DNA from 2 places in the Bacillus mesophilum genome. Region 2 is predicted to be linked to the other one. Evidence: predicted binding sites of a transcription regulator. Region 2 holds the regulator's gene; the other holds the start of a gene.
The links. Region 2 encodes LexA, which represses DNA repair genes until DNA is damaged. Its sites were predicted from a motif close to CGAACATATGTTCG; they were not measured.

Region 1 (6,862 bases), 480 kb from region 2:
AAAAAGGTGCATTGTTGACCGTGTTCGTCAACAATTCGTCAACATTTAAATTGCGCTACCAATTTCCTTAAGCACACCTAAGAGCATTGGCATGATTTGAATCAACACATATCCCAATCCTGCATTTTGAATCCCACTCCATCCACGCTCGCTTTTGCCGAGCATAAAGAAAAAACAAGAACCTACTATAATAATAGAACAAACAGGAAAACTAAGGGCTAACATTAAATCAATTAATGGATTCAAAGCATGAGCAATAACTTCTAAAGTTTTTTCACCAATAAATTGAGTTGCTGCAACAGGCACTGCTTCAGGAGTAGCTGCAAACGCTGGCTTAGCTGCTATTAAAGGGAATGCTATAGATGTGCCTATCCTTCTTGCTAATTGCCCATATTTCTTCTTAGGCTTTTCTTTCTTATAGCTGCCCGTCATAAATGCACTGATCGACATAGTTTGTGTTTTCACTTCAAATCCTCCCTTAAATAAACTTTATATTTTAACCCTTCACATAGCTGTTCTAATTTGTTCTTCCTAAAATCCGTTGTAGTTACCCAGATAAGCACAAATTGTGGATTATAAGTGGATAACTTCTTGTATTTCTTTATTTTTTGAATGTTTTGGGACATTGTTTGTTTGTAGTCAATTTCAACAAAGTGGTGGAGTTTATTGGAGATAAAGGCTGCATCTGCTATAAGGGATATGTCGTTAATGGTTATTTTTACTTCATTCTGCCAGCTGATTGGGCGGCCGCATACGATGTACAGATCGTTTCTCATTAGATAATGATTTACTTGAGCTGTCTTTTTGCGCACTTTCTCAGACAGCACCATTTCACGACCTGCTGAATTTAAATAGTAAACCTTCACTTTATTTTCCAAGAAGTGAGACAAGTATTCTTCCATGCCACTTAGGATCCGCTGGGCATTTCGCTCTTGACCAAGGCGGTGCATGCGCTGCAGTTGTTCCCTTGATAGGTAATCACATTTCTTCAAGCTTAAAAGTATTTCCTCTATTCGTTTCTGATTTTTCAATGGTTGGCGACTCCTCTCTTGGTCTAATGTTTATATAAGGCTCAATTTTCTTTTGTATTTCTTTATTGCTGATAAATGGCGTCTGCACGACTTGTGTTTTGACGTTTTTATAAATGCCGCGACCAGGTATCATTGGTAAAGATTCAGCTCCAGTTTGACCAAGCGCAGTATTAGATGCTGTAGCATCATCAAGTACATAACAAAGCCGCACAGGAATATTTCTCTTAGTCTGCTGTGGGATGGATTGGCTGGATGGATACTGGGTCCCGTAGACCAAATAGTACCCAGCTCCCCTGCCTTTTCTTGCTATATCCGTTACAACCTCCATCGCGGCCGAATCATCTGCTATGTCAGCTGCTTCATCGATTATGATAAAATGCCGATCTTTTATGCCAGATTCCTTTATATCTTCAGACCCTAGGTCAACAATTTCTTTATATGTGATATCCATTTGGCTCTGTATTTCTTTTAAAATCCCCTTGGCTGCTGCCGGCTCCCGAGTGAAATTTTTCGTTTGTTTTAGATCCTTGTAACGTTGAAAAGCAGATCCACCTTTTAAATCAATTAAGTGCAGATGAACATTTTCAGGCTGCTGGCAGATTAGAGTTGTAACTATAAGTTTTAATAGCACGCTCTTGCCAAAACCGGTTGATCCAGCAACAATTAAATGTTTGTGCTCATCAAAATCATGCCGCACAATAGAAGATCTTGTTTTTCCGACTGGAACGGACCAGGTATTCTTTTTAAGGTAAGATTCATTCCATTCATATTTGCTCTGTAACCCCTCGCTAAATATACGAATTCGCAGCATGCCGTCAAATTCAATGTCAATTTCCTTCTGAGATTTTGTACTGGTTAATAACTCCTTTAATTGTTTGAGTAATGTTTTATCAAGCTTGAGGTTCAGAATGTCGGAAAACTGGAGTTGAAAGGTTTTTTCCTTAATGTTCAAGCCATCCTCCAATACATTTTTCTTCGCAATTACTTCTTCTGATGACATTCCTAACGGTAGCTGATAAACATACTCCATTCCTCCATCAATTCTCCTTTTGCGCTGAAGCCGAATAGTTTTTACTTTGCCATCCTCTCTGATCGTCATGCCAGCGTTGTTAAAAATTCTTTGGATTTTATCTGCATCATTGGATATGCCAGTCTTTTTTAAATATGAATAACCAGCTAAACCACCCATTAAAGTTGAAGTAAGAATTTCAAAAATCAACGCCACCCCTCCTTTTAGTATTACGTAGTAATAGTTGCAAGGTAAACGAATAACAAAATACTGAAGAAATCCTTGGTAATACTAGCATTTTTGATGTCGGGTTACTGTGCACATAGAGAATTTTAAAACGACTGCAATTAGCGAATGTAAAACCGTATATCTTGCTGAATGGTAATAGATATGTGATTAAATGTTTGTCCTAACACACAAAAATTTAGAGGACAAGCATATTTTTTGAAGAATTTATAAAGCGAGGTGATTTTTCATGGAAACTAAGCTGCAGAAATATCATAAAGAGACGGGGATTAAGCAAGCCTTTATCGCTCAAAAAGTGAACCTAACACCAGGCGCATACAGTAAAATTGTTCGTGGAGAATCAATGCCTACGCTGCCAGTTGCTATCAAAATAGCCAGATTGCTTAATAAAACAGTGGAAAGTTTATGGGGAGATTTAGTGGAATAAAAAAGCTCTTCTCAAATGAGAGGAGCTTTACTTGTTTATAGTATAGAAACCTTCATTATGTCCATAAACGGGACTTTAGTAATCTCGGTGTTTTTTTCAATGTGAATTAACTTTGTGCGACTATCCATCTTTACTATATTCCCTTGAACAGGTTCTTTTTCCCAAACAATCAAGTGTACTTCTGATTTCTCAGTATGTGCCTCTGTAAGTGAATTACCAATCTCCTCTAGTTCAAATTCGTCTCTAGTTGGTCTTTTTTTCTTTACTTTAGCCATTTTTAAGCTCCTCTCCTCATTTTACGTGTTGGTGCGATCGATAAAGTGTTATTCAATTTAAATGTACGCTGCTGCCGTCGAATGAAACAATAAGCACGAAAAGAATCTTCATTAACAGTTAAAACCTTGATTTTTCGCTGACTGATATTCCCTTTGTTGTCCTGGTAAATCATTTCTAATTCTTCACCAGTTTCTGCAGCTCTCTTCAATAACCCTTTCATCGATCATACCTCCTTTGTTGTTACCATTAATTATATACGAACTTTTGTTCGTTTTCAATTGAATGAAGAACTAACGTTCGCATATAATATTGGTTAAAGGAGATGGGAATATGTTGCGTGATCGTGGTCTTAAAAAGTGGCAGGGATTTTTCATGCATGAGCACACTGGCTTACTAAAAACCACTGCCAAGGAAGAAGAAAAGCAGGATAAGCCGCAACTGGACGAACAAGAACTTGAGGAAATAGGCATTATTGTTATGGAATCGCTGAATTACACACTAGAAATAAAGATTACTGTATGGCAAGAAGGATATTTTAATGATCACATTGGAATCGTTGGCAAGGTTGATTATTTAATGAAGTATATAATTTTGGAGAAAGACGATGATAATATCCGCATAATGATTGTTGATATTACAGCTGTTGAGAGGTTATAGGCATGACAAGGATTCCAGAGGAAGATCGAGATTTAATTGAGAAGGCAATGTATCTGCCAATGGTTGTTGTAATTCTCGAAAAAGATTTTAAGGTGATTGAAAAAGCTCCTTTTAAGCTTCGACAACCATATCTAGATCTGGTGGATGAAACACTTAGGGCGGTGCAACGGGATTTAAAAGGAGTTAAGGATCAAATGAGGAAAAAACAAATGAAGGTGCAGCAGACTTCCCATGATGAGTCTTTTACGCAATTTAGCTTCATCTGGAAGGGTTATGAGGAAAAACACAACTATTTCAATCCAGCTATACGTAACAGAGTTGAAGCATTATTGAACTATTATTTGAAAAAAATAAAAACCCCTCTCACTTGAGAAGGGTTTTTTAAGCTGGACAAACAGAGTGTGTGGGGTCAAACCAAATCACATAAAAGGTGGCACGATTTTGGAATCCCCATAACCTATGGCCATCAGAAACTCTCATTTCAAATATTTCCTCTTCCTCTGAAACACTTGCAGGTAAAGAATATGCAAGACTATAGGTAGGAATCTTTTTCATTTTTATTCCATCGCTATTTCTAATTTGAGACCAAGTCATACAAGAAATTCTTTTTAGGAACTTAGAAAGTTGCTTTAAGTCTTGTTTGCCAAGATCTTGTAATTGACAGTTTTTTTCACATAGATGCAAAAAAGAAATAGTCGGGTTCTCATTAATTGTAGATACCAGCACTTCGGGTTCAGGTATTCTAGTACTGCCTTTTCTGCTTTTTGTTGTGGGTTCTTTAATTCGTTTTCTTTTATCCTTTTTCCCAGCCATTATTAATCCTCTAATTGATCCCTGTAATAAATCTTCATATGGTTGACATCTATAATATTATTACATCGTTCAGTAGGATCGTAGCCATCCCTTGCATCTATCCATGGATCTTCTTGGTGCGTGAGCTCTTCTAAGAATTTCCCATCATACTTTCCGTAGATTTCCCAGATCTCTTCTAAATGATCGAGTTGTTCTTGGGTAAAGATAGAATCTTCGAATTCTGTTACTGGTCGTAAACTTTGCCATTGATGATCTCTATATTTCTGAAAAAGGTCAGGACACACCGGTCCGTGTACCCAGGCTTCAAAGCGCTCATTAAATAATTTATTGTCCTCCAAAGCAAGATACCACGCTTGTGCATAGTAACATAACTTTTGTAACTTTAAATGAGTAATTGAGCTACCCAGTTCGGTTTTAACTCGATTTAGGAAGAAGTCAGCAACATTAAATACAGTAATTGCCATGTTATCACTCCCTTGTATTACCGTGTATTTAATTGCACTATATCATAAAAAATGATTATTGTTGCAACATTATTTATTGAAAATATAATATTATTTTTTCCAATTCTATATATTGATTCCAATTTTGTTTTTATAACTAAATGTTGATTTATTATATTTATTTTAATAATTCTATTCATAATTTTGTCACAAGGGATATTCTCCTATTTGTCTAATTAATTGGTAAAAGGAGGGATTAAATTGAAAACACCAGTTACTTTTGAAGCGAATGGATTTAAGTATGTAATAATTGCTACTAATAATCGTGTGGAAGTATCAGCGCACAGACACAACAGTGGATTTATTGGCAGAGGGAAGACTTTTCATGAGGCACTATCGAATTTAAACGAAGCAATGGAAAAAGCAGCCCCTCTCAGCGATTGAGAAGGGCTTCTTGGTGTGGAGTCATGATGTAAGAGTACTATTCCTTTTTTCCTTCAATATATCCGCAATCTAGGGAAACAAACGCAGGTCTTAAACCACCTCTAATTAACAATTACTTATTGAAATATTCCTCTCCCCAGATATGGTCAAATAAATATACCCAGATAATAATATATATAATAATAATTATTAAAATAAGATAAAATAACTGTGAAAAATTCCTCATTTTGTAAAAACATTTCCACCTAAGCATTTATAATTCTATACTATGTTATAATTATTAAAAATGAGAAAAGGAGTTTTCGATTTGTTTAAACGCCCTCTTTTACTCTTCGTCCTGCTTTTTCCAGCATTTTCTTTATTGGATTACTTTAAAAGTAACGATCCTCAACTTACGGAAAATTTAATTCGAACAGTGATTTTTGTTATCTTATATGAATTAGTTATGTGGATTATTAAAATTACTAAACCAAACAAAAAAAAGACTTCTACTGATCAGTAGAAGTCTTTTTTTGTTAACCATGCTCTATCATACAACCTATAAACATTGTAGCTAGGGTAACCCCTGTTCCTACTACACTGCCTCTAAAACCAGCACTAATAATTTTTTTTGCTGCTGTTGTATACTGCTTATCTAAAATTGCATCTACAATACCAGCTAAAGCGGCCCCAGTAACAAGAGGTCCAAAGTTATCAACAATTCCTTCATTTACACACTTGTTCATATTGTCATGATACTCAGTATGATGCATAGGTTGAATAATATTACTATCTTTAGTTTGACAAGACGCAATAATCTCATCTTCTAATCCAGCAAATTCTTCTATATCCCCAAATTCTTCTCTTAGTTTTTCTACATCAATACCTACAGTGTTTCCATACTCATCCTTAATTACTGCTTCTTCATAAACAACTTTTAAAACATTTGCTAATTCTTCTACATCTTCTTCATTAACTTGTTGTTCATTAGCTAAAGACACGGAGGGAAAGATAGTTGCCAATCCAAAAAACATTACCAATGCCAAAATCATCTGCCTGCCCATAAACTTGTTTCTAATCATAATATCACTCCTAAAAAAAATTAAGGATTTATTACCCTTATTTGTAAGTAATTTGACAAAAATACTAAAACTCCTCCAAATTTTTGGAAAAAATTTTATATTTTTTAAAACTATACTTTTGTACTACTAATTTATCACCCTATTTACCTTGAATAAATCCACGATCCACGGCTACATATAATAAACCTACTGCATCAGAGATTGTTAGTTCACCATCTCTTTGTTTATCTCTCCATTCCTTAGAGAGCGCTGGATCCTTCTGCTCGAACCTGCTTAAGACTGTGGAAACTGAATTTTTTATTGTTTGACTCGTAGGATTAAACGGCTGTGACATGATATCATCCTCCTGTTTTTGAGAGTTAGATTTTTCACTTTGCTTGAGCTTCAAACCAAAAGCAGTAACTAATCCATTTACATGGCCGCGAGCAATTGCATCTAAGAATTTATCATTTTTA
Region 2 (16,958 bases):
TTCTGCCCTTTCGCATTTTGTTTAGCGCAAACTGGATGGCTTCTTCTGTTTCGGTATCAATATTAGCCGTCGCTTCATCTAGAACTAAAACCTTGGGATTAGATGCAATGGTTCTGGCAAAAGCTATTAGCTGACGCTGCCCGCTGGAAAATGTTGATCCTCTCTCTACTACCTTATGATCATATATGTCCTCTAATTGCTGTATAAAGTGATGCGCCTGGACAAATTCAGCTGCCTTTTTAATCTCTGCATCTGATAGTCCATCATTATATAGACTAATATTATCTTTAATGGTTCCATAAAAAAGGAATGGATCCTGCAGGACGAGGCCAAGCTTTTTGCGGAGCTCTTCTTTTCCATAATGCTTAATGGAATGTCCGTCTACTAAAATATCTCCACGCTCAAATTCATAAAATCGCATCATCATATTGATAATTGAACTTTTTCCGCTTCCTGTATGACCAACAAGTGCCACCGTTTCTCCAGGTCTGGCTTTGAAGCTAATATTTTTTAGAACTTCCCTTTTGCCATCATATGAAAAGGAAACATTGCGGAATTCTATTTCACCATTTGTAACTTGCAAGGTGCTGTTTTCAAGCTGATCAGGAGCAAGCTCATCTTCATCAAGCAGTTTAAAAGCGCGTGACGCCGCAATAATCGCCTGCTGATACATAGACAGGCGCTGCATGATATTATTAACAGGCTCAAAAAAACGGTCTAAATAACTGACAAAAGCATAAATAACGCCAATCTCAACCGGACTATTTAACGAATTAAAGCCAAAAAAGCTCAACACGATGATTAAGGCAAGTGCGTAAACAAGATCGATGGCTGGACGAAGCAGCAATCCATCAATCTTTATATTCCGTATCCCTGCTTTATAATGCGCTTCGTTAATTTCCTCAAATTCATTTCGCATTCTCTTTTCCTGCTGAAAAACTTGAATAATAGCCATTCCCTGCAAAGATTCACTTAACTTGGCATTCAGCTGACTGAGCCGTTCACGCAAATCCTGATAAAAAACGGAGCTGTATTTTCGATATGCTGCCATAATCATGAAAATAAGCGGCAAAATAATAAGGCAGAATAAGGCAAGCTTCACATTCAGGATAAACATAGCAATAAAAATCCCAACCAGCAGAAATCCGCCTTGAATAAAGGTCACTAAGACACTGACAAACATATCCTTTATCGCTTCAGTATCATTTGTAACACGCGAAACAATGCTGCCGGCAGGTGTTTTATCAAAATATTTTAACCCAAGAGCCTGTACCTTACTAAAGACATCAATTCTCAGCTGCTGTATGATTTTCAAGGCGATTTCCTGGAATTTCAGCAGCTGAAAATAAGAAACAATTAAGTTCATGACTTGAAGACCTAAATATGCTGCCCCAAGAATAATTAATGGTTCCGCAACCAGATTTTGAGGACGCAAGTAATCATCGATGAAAACACTAACCAGAATTGGGCCTAATATATCTCCCGCCGTTGTAGCCAGCAGAAGGAGAAATGCAATGATAATTGTTTTTTTATGCGGTTTTGTATAGGATAGTAAACGAAATAAAATATTTCTTTGTTCTTTCCCTGTTAAAACTGGTATTTTTTCCATCTCGCTACCCTCCGTACTCCACAAGTTCTTCTAATTGCTGACGTAAAAACATTGTTTTATACCAGCCTTCTATTTCCATCAGCTCTTCATGTGTTCCCCGCTGAATGATGGTTCCTCCATCCAATACGATAATTAGATCAGCATGCTGAATGGCACTTAATCGATGTGCCGTTATGATTGTCGTTTTATTTTCTCTTTCTTCCTTTAATGAACTTAAAATTGCTTCTTCTGTCTTAGCATCAACTGCTGATAACGAATCATCCAGCACTAGAACTTCATGATTCATCAGCAGAGCTCTGGCGATTGAAATACGCTGCTTTTGTCCTCCTGAAAGCGAAACGCCACGTTCCCCAACGACGGTCTCATATCCGTCTGTAAATTGCAGGATATCCTCATGAATATGCGATAGCCGAGCAGCATCATAGATTCGTTCCGTATCTATCTTTGGACTTGTAAAAGCAATGTTCTGGGCCACAGTTGTTGAAAATAGAAAATGCTCTTGCGGTACATATCCTATCGCTGCCCTTAGGCTGTCCAGTTTATATTTCTTAATTGAAAGGTTATTAAAAAGAACCTCACTCTTTTCCCCTTCAAACTCGCGTGTAAGAAGTTTTAATAAAGTTGTTTTGCCTGCACCGGTTTTCCCGACGATTCCTAGAGTTTGCCCTTTTTTCAGTTCAAAGTGAATATCTTTAAGGACGGGAACATTTGCACCCGGATATGTAAAAGAATCAATCTGATAATGAAGGTTTCCACTCGGTACCTCTCTGCTGGCATCTGAATCTTCTCGAATGTCTACTTTTTCAGCTAATAATGCTCTAACACGGTCATATGATGCTCTTCCACGCTCAACAATATTAAACAGCCATCCGAACGCGAGCATCGGCCATACCAAAAGACTCAAATACGTTGTAAAAGAAACAAGTTCTCCAATTGTAATTTCCCCAGCAAGAACAAATCGTGCTCCAAACGCAATGGATAGAAAAAATGACACACCCACAATAATGCTGATGGTCGGATCAAATAAAGCGTCCACCTTTGCAACTGAAATATTCTTATTTACAACATCCTCAGATTGCTTGCGAAAATCTTCTATATCTTCTTTTTCCTGACCAAATGTTTTAATGACCTTAATGCCAGAAATACTTTCCTGTGTTTTATCATTTAAATCCGAAAAAGCTTCCTGTGCTTTGTGGAAACGTTTATGAAGCAATGTGCCATACCAGCTGGTTAAAATAGCCATTAGCGGCATCGGAATTAGCGCAATGAGAGTGAGCTTCCAGCTGATCGTTGCTGCCATAGCGATGATTACAGCTCCTCCTGTAGCTAAAGAATCAACTAATGTTAATACCCCAGCTCCGGCTGTCTGCTGAATTGCGGATAAATCATTAGTCGCATGTGCCATTAAATCACCAACGCGTTTCTTCTGATAGAAAGCTTGGGACATCTTAGTAAAATGGTGATAAAGATTGTTCCGCAGCAGCCTGGCAAGCTTAACAGATGAACCAAAAATCATGATTCGCCAAAAATACCGCAGCACATACATGGCAAATGCACATGCAGCCAAAACTCCGATCCAATAAAGAATAGTCTCAGCAGTTAGGGTATGACCAATTATTTGATCTACAAAAATACCAACAATTCTCGGCGGGACCAGCTGAAGAACCGCCACAAATAAGAGTAAGATGATGCCTGTAATATACGCCTTTTTTTCTTGTTTAAAAAACCACATTAAATCCCCAAAAACTCTCATAAGATGTCCTCCACGTTCTTCCATAATAACCAACTTAGTTTATCAAATATTTAAAAAATAGGAAAGATTAAATTTAAATTCCTAAAGTGGTTTGTAGGTAACAACATGAAACCTTTTCCCTGCTCAATCGTAGGATAAGATAGGAAGAAATTCATTGAAAGGATGCGGGTAAATTGAAACGACTCGTACAACTTATGTTCATCAGTATCCTAGCAGTAGTTTTAAGCGGGTGTTCATTTTTAGGGGAAGTAAACAATTCGTTAGACTATATAAATGAAGCAACTGCTCATATAGAGACATTAAATTCCTTTGCCGAAGAAGCACCAGAATTGCTTCAGGAGGCAGTAACGGATTCTGCTGTTCAAACTGAACTTGAAGAACAGCTTCTGCATGTTAAAACAGAAATTGAAGAATTTATTCAGCTTACAGACATTCCCTCACTAGCAGAAGGGCTGCATGCTGACTTTGTTCAGAAAAATGAGGCTTTATTGGCAGAAATCAATTCCCTTTTGGACAATGGGAACCTTGTGATTACCAATATCGAAAACTCCGAACTATTTACAACCATTCAAGAAGCGAACGAACTCTTTACTAGAATTGAGGACTTAGGTCTTTAAGATTAAACCGTGACTAATCAAACACCATTCTCCTTTACCTTATACCAAGCGAGCCATTGCTAATTGTTCAGGTCAATGAAAGCTGAAAAACTAATTTTCAGCTTTTTTCCATTTCCAAAGGTATTTTTTTTAAACGTAATTATAGCGAACTTGGCAATGAGATCTTTTGATTGATTTTAATTCTGGACAATTTTCTCCTATGTACAAACTGATGGCAAAGTGTTTATTGGATATTTGGTGCGAGACTCTAAGAATGGGCTGGTTTTGGACCATGATCCCGAGACTTTCAGAACTTATTGGTTTCGAAACTGAGTTGCGAGACTTTCAGAACTTTATTGGTTTCGAAATTGAGTTGCGAGACTTTCAGAACTTATTAGTTTCGAAACTGAGTTGCGAGACTTTCAGAACTTATTAGTTTCGAAACTGGGTTGCGAGACTTTCGGAACTTTATATATTGGAGCCTAAGTTCGAGTGTTTCGGTCCCTCAAATACAAATTTGGGTTTCAATCAATAAAACCAAACCTTCTAGAACCTGCGCTGCGAATCTTTTGCGCAGCTGGTCCCCTTGCTCTAGTTAACGTAAAAAAGACCACTTATCCAGAATTCTATCTCAACAGGATAAGTAGTCTTTTTATGCAAATTTCGAAAATCAAGCCAATGAAAGATAAACGATAAAGAATGATCTATCATATCTATAGCAGGAATAAGTCTTCTTCGTCACCGTTTCATTTTTAAAAAAGGATTAGATAAACACACCTAATGCTCTAGTGTTTACTTCCCTTGCTGCTTATTCATCGCATTCATCATTTGATTAATTTTCTTCTGTGATGGTTTCATACCCATTTGCATCATCATCATTTTTAGCATTTGTTCGTTAATTGGTGGATTTTTCTTTAAGTAGCTCATCATATAGCGTCGAGCAATGAAAAACCCTAGTGCCACACCTGCAAGCAATGCAAGTACGCCAACTAGAATATACATACCCATCTTTCTTCCTCCTTCGTGTTGTCTATCATACAGTGTACTAGACCAAAGGCTATTATACAATATTTGCTCTTATTTTTCTCTTATTTAGACGAATTTTCTTTCTTTTATAGGCTTTAACCATCCATAGCGGCCATGTTCCATATCGATAGCAAGAAATGATCCCTCATATTTACGCAGTACTTCAAAAAACATAGTCTCTGCATCATAGTTTCCGCTTGCTTCTATTGAAAGATAACGATCATGAATGGTTAATGCTGCACTGCTCTTTTTTCCATCAATGATATAATTCCCTGATTTGTCCATTTTAAAATTCATTTTTTGCTGCATTTCTAAATGAATATTCTGGTGCAATCGCAGACCTGGGATAGGTTTAGTAATATATTGAATTTGCTTTGCAATGATTTTGTTTAGCTTTCCAGCTGCATTTTCATATTCCTCAAATAACTCATAAAACATCCGTTCACGACCAAAATAATGTGTGGCAAATTCATCTTCAATCAGATATATTTGATAATCTCTCATAAGGCCCTCCTTATGGGACAAACCTTTTTGAGTCATTATATCTTTTTGTCAATAAATTTACTGTCTGAAAACGTCGCAAAATTCCACTACTTTTGTCGAATGAGTTATTCTAGAAGAGATATTTTCATTCAGTATTCAAAAGAAAGAGCGCTTTAATACCTTAGCGCTCTTTCAACTATTGGAATGTTATTAGTTTTGAAGCAATGCTTTCACACGAGCCACAACATTTGAAACGGTAAATCCGTATTCCTCCATAATTTTCTCACCAGGAGCTGATGCACCAAATTGATCGATGGCAAGCACATCGCCTTCATCGCCAGTATAACGATGCCACCCAAGTGAAGATCCCATTTCAATAGCAAGTCGTTTCTTTACAGCTTTCGGAATTACACTTTCTTTATATTCTTTTGACTGTGCTTCAAAACGATCCCATGCTGGCAGGCTTACTACAGATGCATAAATCCCTTCATTTTCAAGAGATTTTTGAGCTTCTACAGCTAATCCAACTTCAGAACCTGCAGCCAATAAAAGAACGTCCGTTTTTTCATTATTTGCTTTAGAGATCACATATCCGCCTTTTGATACACCTTCATAGGCGTTTTTATCCGTATCTTTTATTGTCGGTAAATTTTGACGAGTCAGTACTAGAGCTGTCGGCTTGCTTGTTGATTCAATGGCAATCTTCCATGCTGCAGCTGTTTCATTGCCATCAGCAGGGCGAATGACTGAAAGATTTGGCATTGCACGCAAAGCTGCAAGTTGTTCTACAGGCTCGTGTGTAGGACCATCTTCCCCAACTGCAATACTGTCATGTGTGAATACGTAAGTAACAGGCAGGTTCATTAATGCAGCAAGGCGAATTGCTGGGCGCAAGTAGTCAGAGAAAACAAAGAATGTTCCTCCAAAAACTTTTACTCCCCCATGCAGTGCCATTCCATTTAATGCAGCACCCATTGCAAACTCACGTACACCAAACCAAATGTTTCGGCCAGCAAAGCTTTCTGGTGTAAAATCTTCTGTTCCTTTAATCATTGTCTTATTAGAACCAGCTAAATCTGCAGATCCTCCAAAGAATGTCGGTAGGTTCTGAGCAATTGCATTTAATACTTCTCCTGAAGAAGCACGGCTTGCAAGGCTTTTTCCTTCTTCATAAACTGGCACATCTTTATCCCAGCCTTCTGGAAGTTCATCGTTGATTGCCAATTGGAGCTGGCTGCCTAGCTCAGGATACTTCTCTTTGTAAGCAGCAAATAGGTCATTCCATTCCTGCTCTTTTTTCTGGCCATGCTCAGCAACTGCTGCTTTAAAATGCTCATAAACTTCCTCTGGAACATGGAAATCTTCTTCAAATGTCCATTTATACGCTTCTTTTGTTAATTTCAGTTCATCTGCTCCAAGTGGTGCACCATGTACATCAGATTTACCTGATTTATTCGGAGAACCAAAACCAATGACTGTTTTTACTTCAATCATCGTTGGACGATTTTCATCATCCTTTGCTTCTTCAAGCGCCTTTGCAATTTCGTGAAGATCATTGCCATCGTTAACACGGATATATTGCCAGCCATATGATTTAAAACGCTGCTCAACACTTTCAGAGAATGAACGATCTAAATCTCCATCCAGTGAAATATCATTTGAATCATAAAGAACAACAAGTTTACCTAACTTAAGATGACCTGCAAGAGATGCAGCTTCAGCAGATACACCCTCCATTAAGTCTCCATCTCCACAAATACTATATGTATGATGATCTACAACATTAAAACCTTCTTTATTATAAACAGCTGCCATATGGCGTTCTGCCATCGCCATACCAACTGCCATTGCCACACCTTGTCCAAGTGGTCCAGTTGTTGCATCTACTCCTGGTGTATGGCCGAATTCCGGGTGGCCTGGTGTTTTGCTTCCCCATTGGCGGAATTGTTTAATATCCTCCATCGCCACATCATAACCGGATAAATGCAATAGGCTGTAAAGAAGCATTGAGCCATGTCCAGCAGATAAAACAAAACGGTCACGATCAAACCATTTTGGATTTTTTGGATTATGATTCATAAATCGAGTCCATAATGTATAAGCCATTGGTGCAGCACCCATCGGCATACCAGGGTGACCGGAATTGGCCTTCTCTATCGCATCAATGGATAATGTTCGAATAGAACTAATTGATAAAGCATCTGTTTGATTAAACATAAATTACATCCTTTCGAGAAAAATATCTTCTCTTTTAATATATAGACATTCGAGAGGTAAGACAACTCATAGAAACCAAAAACACATGATATTTCCTATTTTGTCACATTAAAACTTGCATTATGTAACAGGAAAGACAAATGTTCATCAATTACTTTAATAAAATGACAACGCCAACAATTTAATAGAATGAAAAGAAGGAACACATGCCATAGCTGGTGTATTCCTTCTTTTCATATGTGAATAGTATAAATAAACCCATACTTTTTAAGCAATTTAATGTAGTTTGTTGTTGTTCTTTTCCTGCTTTAGTTTCTCAGGTGTTACATCATTTCCTTCTGGATCTATGATTGTTACGCTCTTGAGTGTATTAAACATGGAAGATCGGAAAGTCTGCAAATATTCTTTGCGCAAAGCTGATTGCTCCTTTGCTTCTGCTTCCGTTAAACCAGTTGTTTTCGCCTTATTTGCTAGAGCATTTATGCGGGCGAGTTTGTCCTTTGGCAGCATATGGACAGCTCCTTTACTATTTCTTTAGCATAAATGTCATTTTATTAGAAAATAGTTAAATTGACAAGGATGAAGTCTTATTCGTATATAAAGAAGCTTCTAAAGTGAAAAAAACATGGATTAACGGCTTTTTCCGAAAAGTCCAGTCCATACTATGCAAATGTTTACTCTATTGCTGGACAAATTGAATATCTAGAGATTTATTGTTCAGTATTAAGTTTATCTATATATTCCTGATAACGCCTATGTACGGTAGCTTTTGATATGTTATAACCAAACCCTCTTAAGGTTGCCGCGATTTCAGAAAAAGTTAACTCATTTTTACGTAAACGGACAATTTCAGATATTGGCACTTCAATACGTTCTCTTCCAGCGTTTTCACCTTGGTTAGCTAAGTTTTTTTGGGGCTGATATCCTTTTTCGACCGCTCTTTGCATTCCGCGTTTAATTTTCACATTATGCAGCTTTCGTTGATATTCCTCAACCATTCCCACTATCTTCAGTACCATTGAGTCTGATTCTGAAAGCTGTAATTCCCCGTTATGCGAAACGCTAAATAACTTGATGTCCTCTTTCAGAATACAATGAAGAATGGCTATTTTGGCATTCCCCCTGCCCAGCCTTGTTTCATCCTGGATTAAGACTGCCTGAATATCCTTTTCTTTGATTAGCGATAGCAATTCAAGAATTCCTTCTCGCTCAAGGTCATATCCGCTTGCCTTTTCTTTTATAATTCTAGCTGGAAGAAATCCGTTCTTACTTGCCAGATGAAGCAATTCCTCTTCCTGCCTCTGCAAAGAGGATTCCTGAGTATCTTTATTTGTACTGACACGGCAGTAAATAATTGCATTCATGTATTGCACCTTCTTCTATTAGTTCCTGTTCCTATTCACGGCTGGCCAATTCTGTTATATATTGATCTTCATCAGCTTTTACTGGAATCGAAACAGTATCACCAGGATGAATTTTTCCATTTGTAATGCCATTATGAGTTTCCATCCATTGAACAAATTCAGCAGTAGAAAAATGATGTTCCTCTGCAAATTGTTCAGCAATCCCCCATAGAGAGTCATTTTCATTAACAGTTACCATCATATATTGATCGTCTTCCTGATCTTCTAATTGAAAAGAAAGAATAAGTGAGCCTGTAATACTTAAAAATACAAGAATAATAGCATAGCAATAAGAATTCCACAATTTTTTCATAGCCTTCACCTCATAAAGAATGTATGTTCGTATTTGTTACGATTATTATAATACGAACATTTGTTTTGGTCAACATAAAATTCGAACTTATGTTTGTATGTGTTTTAAAAGAATGGTATAATAAGGACAAGATATTAATAAAGGGTGCGTGATCCAATTTGAAACTATCAAAAAGACAGCAGGATATTTTGGAATTTATTAAAGATGAGGTCCGACAAAAAGGGTATCCGCCTTCTGTAAGAGAGATTGGGGAAGCTGTTGGACTTGCTTCCAGTTCTACAGTGCATGGCCATTTAGCCAGACTTGAAAGCAAGGGATTAATTAGAAGGGATCCTACAAAGCCTAGGGCAATTGAAATATTGGATCTTGAAGAAACTCATATCCCGAAGGTAAATACGATTAACGTACCTATTGTCGGAAAAGTTACTGCCGGGCAGCCTATTACTGCAATCGAAAATGTCGAAGAGTACTTTCCTCTTCCAGAGCGTCTTGCGCCACCAGATGAGCATGTTTTCATGCTGGAGATTATGGGTGATAGTATGATAGAAGCCGGCATTTTAGATGGTGACTATGTTGTAGTTAAACAGCAAAGCACTGCTAATAATGGTGATATTGTTGTCGCAATGACTGAAGATGACGAGGCTACTGTTAAGCGTTTCTTCAAAGAAAAAGACTACTTCCGGCTTCAGCCAGAAAATTCAACTATGGAACCAATCATCCTCCGCCATGTTTCAATTTTAGGAAAAGTTACTGGTGTTTATCGCCAAATGCATTAATATGGCAAACAGAGCATGCAGAATACCTGCATGCTTTTTCTTTTATCAGCAAAAAGGAATTAAACAAATATAGTTATTTGAACTATTTTTATCGTTGATTCTGGCCCGTCAATAGCCTTTATTCATTGCCACGATATAAAAATCACCAAACCGAACTTTCGTTCTATACGTGAGGTTCAATATATATGCCGCATCACCTATATAGTTATCTGAAAATTCGATATAATTAACCATGCTATTTTTGGAAAATTCCTATATACTGGTAATACAACATGATTCTAACTAAGGTCGCTTCAAAAAATCTCGGATTTAGGAGTGTGAAGGGCTATGTTATTGAACATGTTACTGTCTTTCTGTATCGGTGCATTTGTCGGTGTAGCTGCACATATTCAAAAAAACGGCAAGCTGATCAAGCCGCGCAAAACAAAACGATTTATCTATCTGGGATTTTTTGAAGATGTTATTATGGGGGCATTAGCAGCTGTACTAGTGGTCTTATCTGCAAATCCTGAATCTGTCATAGCAGTTATTGTTACTGCCATGATCGCTGGACTAGGCGGAGAGGCTATCCTAAAAGGATTGGACTTATTAAAGATGCGAGAGAAAAAAGAATAGGCGTGCAAGTCTTTTGCACGCCTCATCCTTTCTAACGTCGATGCTCTACCAGGTCAATAACACCTAAAACCACGTGTGCAAGTCCAAATCCAAATAATGTGTTAGCCATCATTTTGTTGCTGCCACGCTTTTGCTTAAGTGCATATCCAGTTGCTGTTACAGCCGTACCTAGTGCAGTTGGAATCATACCTTCACGAATGTTCATGTATTTCCCTCCACATCGATGTTAGTAGGCGTTATTTCTTTCACCCAAAGATAGTATCGGCTTTCTTATCTTTAATCACTCATGTAAAATACTCCAATTTTGCATTAGGAAAAAATTTCTCCATATAAGCGTATAAGCTTTTTTGGATTTCCTCTTGTTCGTCTTTCTGATAAATATACTTGCCTATTCCGTATTTTCCCCATTTATAGCGTCGTTTTTCCTCATCTAACTCCAGCTTTGTCATTGGGTAGTTTTTCTGAATCACCTTTTTTGCTGGCTTGGTGAAGCGGTGCTGGATAAATTCAAATGTAATATCCTTTTTCGCATCCTCAGGTAATTCATCATGAAGGCGTTCAAACATATGGTAATATCCGTCCTGCCATCCTTCATGCAGATAAATTGGCGCAACGATAAATCCTAGAGGATAGCCTGCTCTAGCTACTTTCCCTGCTGCTTCAATTCTCTTTGCCAGCGGTGATGTGCCAGGCTCAAAATTTTTAATAACATAATCGGCATTCACGCTAAAACGAAACCGGGTTTTTCCGTTGTGCTCTGCATCGAGCAGATGATCAACATGATGAAATTTTGTAACAAAGCGAAGTTTTCCGTGTTCGGACTTGCCGAAATGTTCAATAGCTCTTTTTAAACTATGTGTCAGATGATCAATTCCAACAATATCTGATGTACAGGATGCTTCAAACCGTGTAATCTCTGGTGATCTTTCTTCCATATACTTATCTGCTGCATCCAAGATTTCATCCACATTGACATAAGTTCGAATATATGGCTTGCTTCCCATCGTCGTCTGCAGATAGCAATAATGGCAATGTCCCATACAGCCAGTGGCAAATGGAATGGCATATTCCGCAGAAGGTTTCGAGGTATCAAACTTTAAGGTTTTCCTAATACCAACCACTAATGTGGATTTCGCCACTCTGTACTTTTGAAAATCATTCTCTCCCGGTAAATTGCGGATTTGATTATGGGATGTTGTATAACGGATATCCAGACCCATTTCCTTAAACCGATCGTATAAAGTTTCTCCTAAAGGATAATCAAGTGCATTTGGCTCAAAATAAACGAGCTGCGGCTTAAAAGGTCTCATCATATAATCCATTTCCTCCATCTATGTTTCCAAAGTATTCCTGATAAGCAGCCTCGGCTTCTTGAGGTGTAGAATATACCGCCATTTCATTTGTCAGCGGATAAAACGTTTCATATACAAAGACAGCTAGAGATTGAGGATCTTCAGGATTATTGACAACAGCAGCTTCCTGAATGTTTGCCACATCCTGTGTGTGCGGATTGCGATAAAAAATATAAACAATGTCACCAGCTTGGTATTCATTACTATTTTGGCTGTATTCCACATTAATCACCACTTTCGAAATGTATACACTCATTTTGCCGATCAACACAGCAAATTATGATTTCTATATAGTGGAAATAGTTTCTAATAACCTTTCGGGTAAGGATGATGGCAATGGTTTATACTAACGATGCTAAATAAATTGGAATGGAGATGAATCTCATGGATTTACATGCGTCTAACCAAACAGAGTCAGCATTGCTGCATTATAAAGAGGGACTTGGAACATTTACAAAAAAGATGCCTGAGCTTGCTTCTCACTTTAATGCTTTTACTGAGGAATGTTTTCGCGAGGGAACTTTATCTCAGAAAGATAAACAATTAATCGCTCTGGGGATCAGCCTTTACTCTCAAGATGAATATTGCATCATTTATCATACAAAAGGGTGTCTGGACCAAGGGTGCAGTGAACAGGAAATCTATGAAGCCATTGGTGTTACAGCGGCATTTGGCGGCGGTGCTGCTATGAGTCAGGCAGTCACGCTTGTTCAAGATTGCATCAATGACTTAAATAATCTTTCTCAATAAGTGATTGCGCCTAATAGAAAACGAGCCACTGCTGACGGTGGCTCGTTCACTTAAAACTCTTCTATTTCTGCCTTTTTGTTCGACTTTGCTGCATCAATCATCAGCAAAATAGCAGTAATGATATGCATAACCATTCCTACTACAGGGATAAGCCCTACAACAGAGGTGACAATGCCTAAAATGCTGCCATGTTTCTTTTCGCCTTCATTCGAACTGAATACAAGTGTCACAATATGGAGTACTAGCATGACAAATAACGGTGTCCATGCTGTACTTAAAATAAACAATCCTCCCAAGATAGGAATGCCCAGTGCCGCTTCAAAACCACCAGTGATCCACTTTAAAATCGTCGAGGTTTTCATTGCTTTTCCTCTCTTTCCTGCAAATGATGGATCACATTATAATCATTGATGGACCATTTATCTTCTTTAAAAGTCATATTATTTAGGCAAGCATTTTCTAAACGAATTTGATTAAATAGCTCAGCATCTAAAGCGTTTGCAGCTAGGATTGCATGAATGACTGCGCCATGCGCCACAAGCAAAACTTTCTGATTTGGATATTCCCTGCTGATTCTCGTTAGTCCTTCCTGCAGTCGAGTGGTTAACTCCTCCACTGTTTCCATATCTGTATAATTCTTATCCGGAAAATGCCGCTGACGCTTCTCCGGTGTCATACCTTCAGCTTTACCAAAATGCCTCTCCGTAAAATCCTCCATTACTTTTAATGGAACTCCTACTTGATTCTGAATGATTTCAGCTGTTTTCTTTGCTCTTGAAAGCGGACTAGTTAGAATAATGTCCCACTTATCTTGCTTTAAATAGGCAGCACAAAGCTCAGCCTGTTTCACTCCATTCATATTTAAAGGGATGTCCGTGCTTCCTTGTAATTTACCTTCTGCATTCCAATCTGTCTGTCCGTGCCTAACGATACAAAGTACAGTCAAAAAACCATCTCCTCATTTATCTTCTCATGTAACCATTCTTTTTAATTTAATGTTGGTTTATAAAACGATCAATAAAATCTTCATATAATTTTAGCATAAATTAGTTCATAATAATTTGTTCATTTTCTAAATATATGAAAAAGCAGTGTAAAAGCCTCTGCTATATTTTAATGACAATGTATGTTTTAATAGGAATATGCAATTTTCAATTTGATGAAAGGGGAGAAAGCTTTAGTGATTAGGGAACAAATGAATGACATTTTTACTCCATTTCTTAAACAAGCTTTAGATGCAACAAATGTCGGGGTGGTAATCACTGATCCAGAAAAAGACGATAATCCAATTGTCTATATTAATAAAGGCTTTACAAACCTTACTGGCTACAATGAAGAGGATGTTCTCGGAAAAAATTGCCGCTTTCTGCAGGGACCGGATACAGAACGAGCAGTTGTTCACTCTATTTCTCAGGGCATCAAAGAAAAAAAATCCATTCATGTAGAGCTTATCAATTACCGTAAGGATGGTACACCGTTTCGTAATGAATTAATTATTGATCCTATTTATATAGAAGATACAGATCGCACCTTTTTTATTGGCGTGCAAAAAGATGTAACTGAACAATATGAAACCAAGCTGGAGCTGGAAGACACACTTAAAGAAGTGCAAAGACTTTCCACTCCTATTGTACCAATTACAAACTCCATTTCGGTTATCCCTCTAATCGGTTCCCTCACATTTGAGAGAGTTGAAGTCTTATATAAAGAGATTTCAGCTTCAGAAATCATTAGACATAATCAAATTGTTATCATTGATTTATCAGGACTCGCCTTTTTTGATGATCAATTCGGAATCAATATTGGAAATATACATAAAATGCTTAACCTGCTCGGTATTGAGCTTGTTCTTACTGGATTTTCACCTAATATGGCAGTTTCCACCCAAACATATATCGAACAGTTAAGGAAGATTAAAGTCTATAAAGATATTAAAAGCGCATTGGCAAATCTTTCCGTATAATGAAACATGTTTATCTTTCTTTTATAAGTGTATATAAATAGTAAGCATATACTACACATGATAAAAGGAGGCAAAACCATGTCAGTCTTACAAAAAATTGCATTAGTACTCGTAATTATCGGAGCTGTCAATTGGGGGCTCGTTGGTTTCTTCCAGTTCGACCTCGTTGCTTCAATCTTTGGCGGACAAGAAGCCATAGCTTCACGCATTGTATATGGATTAGTCGGAATAGCTGGTTTAGTGTCCATTGGGCTTTTGTTTAAGCCAGTAACAGCAGAAGAAACAAATCGTTCATATCGAACGAATCATTAATAGAAAGAACCGAGTCGGAATTTCCGGCTCGGTTTTTTCTGATTCTAAAAAGAACATATACAATCACAAGGACTATCATAATTGTCTATTTCTTGTTAAACTCCTATTATCTGCTTAAAGGAGTTTATAACATGTCTATTAATATACATTTTGAAGTCAATACCATCGAATTTAATGTCTTAGATGAAAGAATATCTTATGATTATAGCTATTGGAAACCGCTGATGTCTGTTTTCTTAAACAAAAACGATGAAATCCAAATACATTGCTGGAGCTCGGATCAGGATGTATTAGACGAACTATACAAAGAGCTTAGCACCGAACTAACATTAAAAGTTGAAAACAGCATGTCAATCTTTTCAGGAAAACTTACTGAACAAGTGAAAAAGTATTTAATATCAGACTATTTGACACCTTCTAAAAGATTGAAATGGTTTTCCGTATTTCTTAGCAAACAAGGTCATTCTACCTTTAATGCAGAGCATTATGGAACTGAATTTATAGGCTATAAATTAGATACATCCACATTAGAAGAAATTAAAAAGATCCTTCCAAAAGAGATATCTGTTAACACTTGGGTGTCTGAGCATGATCAGAATAATTTATATTTATGACTTAAGTACTCTTCATGAATTGTATAAAGATTTCTAAATGAAAATAAAGCCATAATTACAAATTGGACTTAATTCTCTAGATATTTATAATTCTCCTTCTCACCTTCTGCCGGATTAGGTCCAAGCTGCATGATTCCGCTTGTTCCTTCTCCATAAATATAAGTAGAGTTTGGTTCATCCTCTAATACAACATATGCAAGCTGTTCGCCTTTAAGCGATGTTTCTGCGCTAACTTCTTCTATTTTTGCATCACTATATTTTGAAGTGACATATTCTTCAACACTTACCTGCAATTCATCTAATTCGTTGTGCTCAGTGTAGATGTTATAAGCGATCAAGGCTGCAGCAAGGATTATAAGACTAGCTAAAAAGGCAAAAAACAGCAAAACTATTTTGACTTTTGTACTTAGCTGATTTGTTTGATTCATTACAGCCTCCCATTTAAATCAATTAGTACCCTTGTGAATCCTTTAAAAGCTTAGGTACTTTATATGATTATTAAACAATAGTAAAGACCCCATAAAACAGCAACTGTATTGGGGTCGACTTAAAATTTTTACATTTTGAAAAGAGCTGCGAATAAAACATTATCTAGGCTTTTAAAAAATTTGTACGAAATATTATTGGTCTTTAACCTTATCAGCTTGTTTTTTCAGCCACTTTTCTCTAGAAACCAATCCCCAAAGACCAAATCCTGTCGTTAGAACAATTAGAACAAGGTAGAACCATTCCACAGTAACACCCCTTTTCATCACCTAACCACCTTAATATTACAGCAATTTCCAAATCCATTCAACTTATCCTGGTTATTTTTTGGAATTTTCCACCTATTAATTACTCCAAAGGCGTTTCTTCTTAAAGACACCCCGTTAATGTCTAACATTTACGGGGTGTCTTTCTAGCTTATACTTTTTCGGTGTTATCTTTTAGTGATGTTTAATTTATACTGCAGATGATGTTTGCTGGTATACGCACAATTGGATAACCAGCTTCAGTTGGTGTAAGAACTAGCTCAAATCCATCAAACTGGCTAATAAATCCACTAGCTGTTTTTAGTACTGTGCCATTGTATCCTAGATAATTTACCTCAACAAAACTTCCTGCAGGGTTGTTAGCAAAAAAGTTGCGAAGTTGTGCAGTGGTCATACATGCAAGAGGATCTAGTTCTGGATCTAG

Region 1: F7732_RS00580 (YolD-like family protein) is a predicted target of LexA. The motif match lies at 3,247-3,260, and genes of this name have one in related genera.

Annotation. Positions count from the first base shown of each region.
Region 1 is NZ_WBOT01000001.1:93,932-100,793, reverse strand. Features, by position in the region: gene F7732_RS00610 (hypothetical protein) at 46-465, opposite strand; gene F7732_RS00605 (replication-relaxation family protein) at 462-1,031, opposite strand; gene F7732_RS00600 (FtsK/SpoIIIE domain-containing protein) at 979-2,250, opposite strand; gene F7732_RS00595 (helix-turn-helix transcriptional regulator) at 2,516-2,713, shown strand; gene F7732_RS00590 (YolD-like family protein) at 2,749-2,988, opposite strand; gene F7732_RS00585 (hypothetical protein) at 2,991-3,209, opposite strand; gene F7732_RS00580 (YolD-like family protein) at 3,320-3,646, shown strand; gene F7732_RS00575 (YhjD family protein) at 3,649-4,017, shown strand; gene F7732_RS00570 (MAG6450 family protein) at 4,028-4,459, opposite strand; gene F7732_RS00565 (Panacea domain-containing protein) at 4,462-4,923, opposite strand; gene F7732_RS00560 (hypothetical protein) at 5,164-5,346, shown strand; gene F7732_RS00555 (hypothetical protein) at 5,862-6,407, opposite strand; gene F7732_RS00550 (N-acetylmuramoyl-L-alanine amidase family protein) at 6,547-6,862, opposite strand, start outside.
Region 2 is NZ_WBOT01000001.1:567,900-584,857, reverse strand. Features, by position in the region: gene F7732_RS02890 (ABC transporter ATP-binding protein) at 1-1,609, opposite strand, end outside; gene F7732_RS02885 (ABC transporter transmembrane domain-containing protein) at 1,614-3,362, opposite strand; gene F7732_RS02880 (DUF6376 family protein) at 3,536-3,979, shown strand; gene F7732_RS02875 (YneF family protein) at 4,751-4,966, opposite strand; gene sirA (sporulation inhibitor of replication protein SirA) at 5,051-5,488, opposite strand; gene tkt (transketolase) at 5,678-7,684, opposite strand; gene F7732_RS02860 (DUF896 domain-containing protein) at 7,961-8,194, opposite strand; gene F7732_RS02855 (YneB family resolvase-like protein) at 8,395-9,048, opposite strand; gene yneA (cell division suppressor protein YneA) at 9,080-9,400, opposite strand; gene lexA (transcriptional repressor LexA) at 9,559-10,176, shown strand; gene F7732_RS02840 (DUF4257 domain-containing protein) at 10,504-10,791, shown strand; gene F7732_RS02835 (asparagine synthase) at 10,823-10,996, opposite strand; gene splB (spore photoproduct lyase) at 11,076-12,104, opposite strand; gene F7732_RS02825 (transcriptional regulator SplA domain-containing protein) at 12,088-12,366, opposite strand; gene F7732_RS02820 (carboxymuconolactone decarboxylase family protein) at 12,528-12,893, shown strand; gene F7732_RS02815 (hypothetical protein) at 12,944-13,255, opposite strand; gene F7732_RS02810 (histidine phosphatase family protein) at 13,252-13,839, opposite strand; gene ytvA (YtvA family blue-light photoreceptor) at 14,074-14,856, shown strand; gene F7732_RS02800 (DUF378 domain-containing protein) at 14,935-15,168, shown strand; gene F7732_RS02795 (hypothetical protein) at 15,300-15,782, shown strand; gene F7732_RS02790 (DUF3139 domain-containing protein) at 15,851-16,210, opposite strand; gene F7732_RS23190 (hypothetical protein) at 16,403-16,534, opposite strand; gene F7732_RS02785 (hypothetical protein) at 16,719-16,958, opposite strand, start outside.